Regions from separate parts of the Mesorhizobium sp. M0910 genome, predicted to be linked through region 1. Evidence: predicted binding sites of a transcription regulator. Region 1 holds the regulator's gene; the other holds the start of a gene.
The links. The regulator PhoB, encoded in region 1, activates phosphate uptake and scavenging genes when phosphate is short. The targets are predictions, from matches to a motif close to TGTCATNNANCTGTCAT.

Region 1 (3,720 bases):
CGATGGCCAGCCTGCCGGTGACCATCTTCCAGTTCGCTCTCAGCCCTTACGAGGAATGGCAGCAACTGGCGTGGACCGGCGCACTCATAATCACCCTGACGGTTCTGGGCTTGAGCATCCTCGCCCGCAGCCTTACCGGACGCAGAGAGGACAGATGACACAGATGTTGTCCCCAGACATGACGATGACCGAAACGGTCACCGAGAAGACGAAGATCGAGGTCAAGAACCTCAACTTCTACTACGGCCAGAGTAAGGCGCTGAAGGACATCAGCCTGTCGCTGCCCGAGCGCAGCGTCACAGCCTTCATCGGCCCTTCGGGTTGCGGGAAATCGACGCTGCTGCGCGTCTTCAACCGCATCTACGAGCTCTACCCGAAACAGACCGCCGAGGGCCAGGTGCTGCTCGACGGCAAGAACATTCTCGACCGGTCGCAGGATCTCAACCTCCTCAGGACAAAGATCGGCATGGTGTTCCAGAAGCCGACGCCGTTCCCGATGTCGATCTACGAGAACATAGCATTCGGCGTCAGGCTCTACGAGAATCTCGGCAAGTCCGAGATGGACGGCCGCGTCGAGCAAGCGTTGAAGCGGGCCGCGCTGTGGAGCGAGGTCAAGGACAAGCTAAACGCCAGCGGGTTGAGCCTGTCCGGTGGCCAGCAGCAGCGGCTCTGCATCGCGCGCACCGTGGCAGTGAAGCCGGAAGTCATTCTGCTCGACGAACCGGCTTCGGCCCTCGACCCGCTGTCGACGGCCAAGATCGAGGAACTGATCGACGAGTTGCAAGCCGACTACACGATCGTCATCGTCACCCACAACATGCAGCAAGCGGCGCGCGTGTCGCGCCAGACCGCCTTCATGTATCTGGGTGAACTGGTCGAGTTCGACCGGACTGAGAAGATCTTCACATCGCCCCGCGAGAAGCGCACGCAGGACTACATCACCGGCCGCTTCGGCTGAGCCGTTCCGATCATGCATATGAGGACAGGACCATGGGCGAACACACAGTCGCTTCTTTCGACGAGGATCTCGAGCAGATCAGTAAGCTGATCCGCGACATGGCCGACCTCGCCGGTTCGATGGTCGGCGGGGCGACCAAGGCCCTGTTGAATTCCGACAACGTGCTGGCGCAGCGCGTCGTCTCCGACGACGCCATCATGGACGCGCGTCAACGCGAACTGGACGATCGCGCCATCACCCTGATCGCCAAGCGCCAGCCAATGGCTCACGATCTGCGCCATGTCGTCGGAGCGATCCGCATGGCCGGCGACCTCGAACGCATCGGCGACCTTGCCAAGAATATCGCCAAGCGTGTGAGCGCGGTCGGCCTCAGCGTCACGCCGCGCGACCTATCGCATTCCATCGATGCGATGGCGCAGCTGGTGCTCATCCAGGTGCAGGGCGTCATCGAGGAATATGCCGCAGGCGATGCGGCCGCGTTGGCCAAGCTGCGCGCCGCCGACGAGCGTATCGACGTCAAATACACGTCCGTGTTCCGCGAGCTGTTAACCTACATGATGGAAGATCCGCGCAACATCACCGCTTGCACGCATCTGCTGTTCTGCGCCAAGAATCTCGAGCGGATCGGCGACCATGTCACCAACATCGCCGAGAATGCGTATTATGTGCTGACCGGCGAGCAATTGCCCGTCAATCGTCCGAAGCAGGACGAAACGACAATGTCCGCGCCGGTGACATGATGGGGGTGCCCAGCCGATGATCGCACCACGCATAATGGTGGTGGAGGACGAGGAGCCGTTGGGCGTGCTGCTCCGCTACAATCTCGAATCCGAAGGCTACCAGGTCGAGGTGGTGACACGCGGCGACGAAGCCGAGATCCGTTTGCAGGAAAATGTGCCCGACCTTCTGGTGCTCGACTGGATGATACCGGCGGTTTCCGGCATCGAGCTCTGCCGCAGGTTGCGCGTGCGCCCCGAAACCGAGCGGCTGCCGATCATCATGCTGACCGCGCGCGGCGAGGAGAGCGACCGGGTGCGCGGTCTTTCGACCGGCGCCGACGACTATCTGGTCAAACCGTTTTCGACGCCGGAATTCATGGCCAGGGTCAAGGCGCTGCTGCGGCGCGCCAAGCCGGAAGTGCTGTCCAGCGTGTTGAAGGTCGGCGACATCGTGCTCGATCGCGAATCGCACAGGGTCTATCGCAAGAAGAGCGAGATCCGGCTCGGGCCGACCGAATTCCGACTGCTCGAGTTCATGATGCGGCATCCGGGCCGCGTCTTCTCGCGTAGCCAGTTGCTCGATAATGTCTGGGGCGAGACGATCTACATCGACGAACGCACCGTCGACGTCCATGTCGGGCGGCTGCGCAAAGCCGTCAATAACGGCCGCATGCCGGATGTCATCCGCACCATCCGCGGTGCCGGCTATGCGATCAGGGAAGATTGACCCGCCTGGTCAGGCGACGTTCTTTCTGACGCCGGGCCTCATTTGCGCGCCCGGCGCGAAAATCTCCTGGTCGACGAAGCTTAACGCCCGCATCGCGCAGCCTTCGCGGATCAGCGGCAATTCGTTCGGCTCGGTATCGAAGGAGATCGAGCCCGAGTGCTGGCCGCCGGCGGTCTGGGCGATTGCCTTGCGCAAGGCCGGCTCGATCAGATCGAAGGCAGCGGCACTGGCGCCGACCATCGCGACCGGTGCCGGATCGATCAGCGCGAACAGCGAGCCGAGACCGAAACCCAGCGCTTCGCCGGCCTTGCGGTAGGCCTCGCGTTCCGGCCCATCCTTCTCGCGCGCGCGGGCGGCCAGCGCGCGCATGTCGGCGTCGCTGACGTCGGCGATAGGTTCGCTGTCTTCGCTCATCTGCCTGGCGTTGCGCCAGATGGCATAGTTGCCGGCATAGGCTTCGATGCAGCCGCGCCGCCCGCAACGGCAGAGCGCGCCGCCCGGACGATGGATCATGTGGCCAAATTCGCCGCCCGAGGAATGCGTCCCGGTGAACAGTTCGCCCTTCAGCACAAGCCCCATACCGATGCCATGCGAAAGCAGGATGGCGATGAAGTCGTCGCGATAGCGATCCGGATTGCGCCAGCGCAAAGCCACCGCCATCATATTGCAGTCGTTCTCCACCGTGGCCGGGATGCCGAATTCGTCCTCCAGCATGTCGGCAAAGGCGATGTCGGTCTGCGGCGTGATCGGCGACCACAGCATGGCGCGTGCAGGGGAGTCGGTAATGCCCTGAATCGCCAGGGCGATGCGGGCGACACTGCGGACGTCAAGGTCTGGGTCCTCAAGCCGGCGCCGGACGATGGCCATGCATTCGCGGATCAGCTCGTCGCGCGGCATGGTCAGCGTGTCCAGCCGGCGCTGTTCCTCGGCGACCACCTGTCCCGCATAGTCGATAATGGCGGCCGACAGGAAATTCAGTGACAACACCACGGTCAGCACCGCCGCCGCTTCCGGGTTGAGGGCGAGGCCGACCTGTGGACGACCGCGTTTCAACGAAACGGGCTCACTTGCCTTGCTCTCGGCGAGGATGCCTTCCCGTATCAGGTCGGAGGAGATCGCCGATATGGTTGAATGACTGAGGCCGGTGGTGGCTGCGATCTCCGTACGCGATGGCTGGCCGGCCCGGCGCACCGCCGAGATCACCATCGCCCGGTTGCGCCGGCGCAAATCGTCATGGCGGATTCCGACCGACATCGTTTTGCTTTCCTCCCGGTTGCCGCGGCCGCTCATGAACCGGAAGCCGTCGGTAATGTCCG
Region 2 (3,720 bases), on a different contig from region 1:
TTTGGGCATCCTCGTCTTTTGGTTGTCTGTCTTCGTTAGCGGGCAGAATGCCGCTAATCAAGCTGAAAGATGGTCCTGCCGGAAACGCAGCGGAACAGGACCGGTTTTTGCCCGAACCGCCGGGTTGCGGGCGGCATTACACGAAAAATCCCGTGCATCCAAGACGGAATGAAGCGTTTTCCCAAGTGTTAGATCATTGCCATGCCGCCATTGACATGAATGGTCTGGCCGGTGACGTAGGCTGCCTCGTTGGAAGCTAGGTAGGCGACGGCAGAGGCGACTTCGGCGCCCGTGCCCATGCGCCGGGTCGGGATCGCCGCCATGATCGCCTCTTTCTGCTTGTCGTTGAGCTTGGCGGTCATCGCCGATTCGATGAAGCCCGGGGCGACGCAGTTGACGGTGATATTGCGGGTGGCGATCTCCTGCGCCAGCGATTTGGTAAAGCCGATCATACCGGCTTTGGAGGCGCAGTAATTGGTCTGGCCGGGATTGCCGGTGACGCCAACCACTGAAGTGATGTTGATGATGCGGCCATGGCGGCGGCGCATCATCGGATGGGTAAGCTCGCGGGTCAGCCGGAACACGGCGGTCAGGTTGACCTCGAGCACGCTATCCCAGTCGGCGTCAGCCATGCGCACGAACAACCCGTCCTTGGTGATGCCGGCATTGTTGACGAGGATGTCGACGCCTTCGAGGTCGGCCTCCGCCTTCTGGCCGAGCGCCTTGACGTCGTCGCGGTTGGAAAGATTGGCCGGGAAAAGCTTGACCCGGTCGCCCAGTTCGGCGGCCAGCGCCTCCAATTTCTCGATACGTGTGCCTTGCAGGCCGACGATGGCGCCCTGGCCGTGCAGCACGCGGGCGATCGCCTCGCCGATACCTCCAGATGCGCCGGTGACGAGCGCCTTGCGGCCGGTCAATTCGAACATTCTTGCCTCCTGATCTGAGCGAACACCCTTTGCATGGAGCGGGGTCAAATCGCCAGTTGATTATGCAAGCGCCGCCAGCGCCGCCTCGACATCCGCCGCGGATCCGATGGCAGTGGTGGCAATATCGCGGTTGATGCGGCGGGCCAGCCCCGACAGCACCTTGCCGGCGCCCACTTCGTAAAGCGTCGCAACGCCGTTGCTGCTGAACCACTCAACCGTTTCGCGCCAGCGCACGCGCCCGATCACCTGTTCGACGAGGCGGCGGGCAATCTCGTCAGGATCGCTCGTCGGGGTCACCGTAACATTCGAGACAAGCGGCACGACCGGCGCACGCTTCGTCACGGCGGCCAGCGCCTCCCGCATGATCTCGGCCGCAGGCTTCATCAATGCCGAATGGAAGGGCGCCGAGACCTGCAGCATCAGCGCCCGCTTGGCGCCCTTCTCCGTGCATAGCTTTGCCGCCAGTTCGACCGCCGGCCTGGCGCCGGAGATCACCAGCTGGCCGCCGCCATTGTCGTTGGCGATCTGGCAAACCAAGGCTTGCGCGGGATCTTTGGCGGTGCCTTGGGCGGCCTCTGCGCAAGCGGCCTCGACGTCGGCCTGTTCCAGCCCGATGATCGCCGCCATGGCGCCCTCGCCGGCCGGTACAGCCGCCTGCATGGCATTGCCGCGGATACGCAACAGCCGGGCGGCGTCGGCGACCGAAACGAAACCAGCGGCCGCAAGTGCCGAATATTCACCGAGCGAATGGCCGGCGACATAGGTGACCTTGCCGTTCAGGGAGAAGCCGCGCGCCTCCAGCGCCCGGACTGCGGCAAGTGACACCGCCATCAGCGCCGGCTGGGCATTGGCGGTCAGCGTCAGCGTCTCTTCCGGGCCTTCCCAGATCAGCTGCGATAGTTTTTCACCGAGCGCGTCGTCGACTTCCTCGAAGATCCGCCGCGATTCCACAAAAGTATCGGCGAGGTCCTTGCCCATGCCGACAGCCTGGCTGCCCTGCCCCGGAAAGGTGAATGCTATGGCCATCGTCGGCTCCCAGCTGCTGGTTCTCGCTGCCTGTGACGCAAGGCGTGCGCCCAAGTCAAGTCCAACCTTGACCGCTCAGCGTCGGCCGAGTGCCTGTTTCGGCAGGCTTTTTGGCGATCACTCATGATGAAAACCGCTCACGATTTGTTTGCTGGCTCTTCTTATTTCCGCCGCAGGCGCTAGGCTTTGCGTGACAGTTCGATGACAATCGAGTGACGCCTTTGTTGCGGGCCGGGGAACTATTGAAGTGGCAAAGACCAAGCAGAGCGCAGCCGAGGCGGCGCCACAGTTTCTTGAAGGCGATCCGTCGACTGGCTATCTGCCGGCGCGCAGATGGCCTGTCATCCGCTATGGCCTTATCAGCTTTCTGGCTGCGGCCATCCTGGTGTTTGCCATCGAACTGATCGTGCGCGGCAACTTTGCCGGCACCATTGATTTCTTTCTGCAGCCTTTCAAACCCGGCTGGACCACGATTGTCATTTTTGCGCTGATCCTCATCGGCCTCGACGCCGTGCTCGGCCGCAGCCATCAGAGCCTGATGATCGTCGCGCCGCTGACATTGTCGCTGGCGTTCGTCGGCCACCAGAAGTCGCTCTATCTCGGCGATCCGCTCTATCCGACCGATTTCCTCTATTCCCGGCAGATCGTGGCACTGATGCCGCTCCTGGTCCGCGATCGCCCGGGAACCGCCATTGCCCTGGCGATCGGCATCGTCGGCGGGCTGTCGCTGCTCGTCTATGGCTGGCGGTTATGGCGCCGCCGCGTTCCGGCGCTCAGCCACAAGGGCCGCCTTGCCCGGCTGACGCTGACGGTGCCGCTGATCGCTTTCTTCGTCTCCATCATGGACTATGCCACTTTCTCGTGGACGCGCGACCGGCTACAGATCATCCCGATTATGTGGGACCAGAAGGAAAACTATGCCTCGAACGGTTTTGCGCTCGCCTTCGCGCTGAACGTCCCGATGGCGCATGTCTCGGCGCCGCCCGGCTATTCCGACAAGGCGATCGAAGCGATCGGCAAACCGCAGGTGATCGCCTCGGTACCCGCCGAGAAGCCCGACATCATCGTCGTGATGAGCGAATCCTTCTGGGATCCGACCAAGCTGCCCGGCGTCACCATCACACCCGACCCTATCCCCAATGTGCGGGCACTGCGCACGGGCTACATGTTCTCGCCCGAGTTCGGCGGCATGACGGCCAACATCGAGTTCGAGGCCCTGACCGGCTTTTCCAACGCCTTCCTGCCGGCGGGCAGCATTCCCTACCAGCAATATGTGCGGACACCGACTCCCTCGCTGGCGACCTTCCTGAAAAGTCAGGGCTACCGGGCACGCGCCATCCATCCCGGCACCAACTGGTTCTGGAACCGGGGGGCCGTCTATGCCGATTTCGGCTTCAACGACTTCAAGTCCGAGGAGACGTTGCCGCCCATGCAGAAGCGCGGACCGCTCGCGTCGGACGCTGCGATGACCGACGAGATCATCCGCGAAGCCGATACCAGCGCCGAGCCGGTCTTCTTTTTCGCCGTCAGCCTGCAGAACCACGGGCCGTATGAGCCGTATCGCTATAACAATCCGACCCACAAGGTGCAGGCGCCGATCAGCCAATGGGCACGTGAATCGCTGTTGAGCTACGCCGAAGGCTCTTCCGATGCGGACCGCGGCCTCGAGCGGCTGATCGAATGGGCGAAGAAACGCGAGCGGCCGACCGTCATCGCATTCTTCGGCGATCACCTGCCGCCGCTTGGGCCGGTCTACGTCGAGACCGGT

Region 2: a site for PhoB is predicted at 2,143-2,159, ahead of NKH78_RS28860 (LTA synthase family protein). Genes of this name have one in related genera too.

The regions. Positions count from the first base shown of each region.
Region 1 is NZ_JAMYNZ010000007.1:254,983-258,702, forward strand. It holds gene pstA (phosphate ABC transporter permease PstA) at 1-158, shown strand, start outside; gene pstB (phosphate ABC transporter ATP-binding protein PstB) at 155-958, shown strand; gene phoU (phosphate signaling complex protein PhoU) at 991-1,698, shown strand; gene phoB (phosphate regulon transcriptional regulator PhoB) at 1,715-2,404, shown strand; gene NKH78_RS19530 (ROK family protein) at 2,414-3,658, opposite strand.
Region 2 is NZ_JAMYNZ010000017.1:13,521-17,240, reverse strand. It holds gene NKH78_RS28875 (acyl carrier protein) at 1-1, opposite strand, end outside; gene fabG (3-oxoacyl-[acyl-carrier-protein] reductase) at 189-926, opposite strand; gene fabD (ACP S-malonyltransferase) at 987-1,952, opposite strand; gene NKH78_RS28860 (LTA synthase family protein) at 2,200-3,720, shown strand, end outside.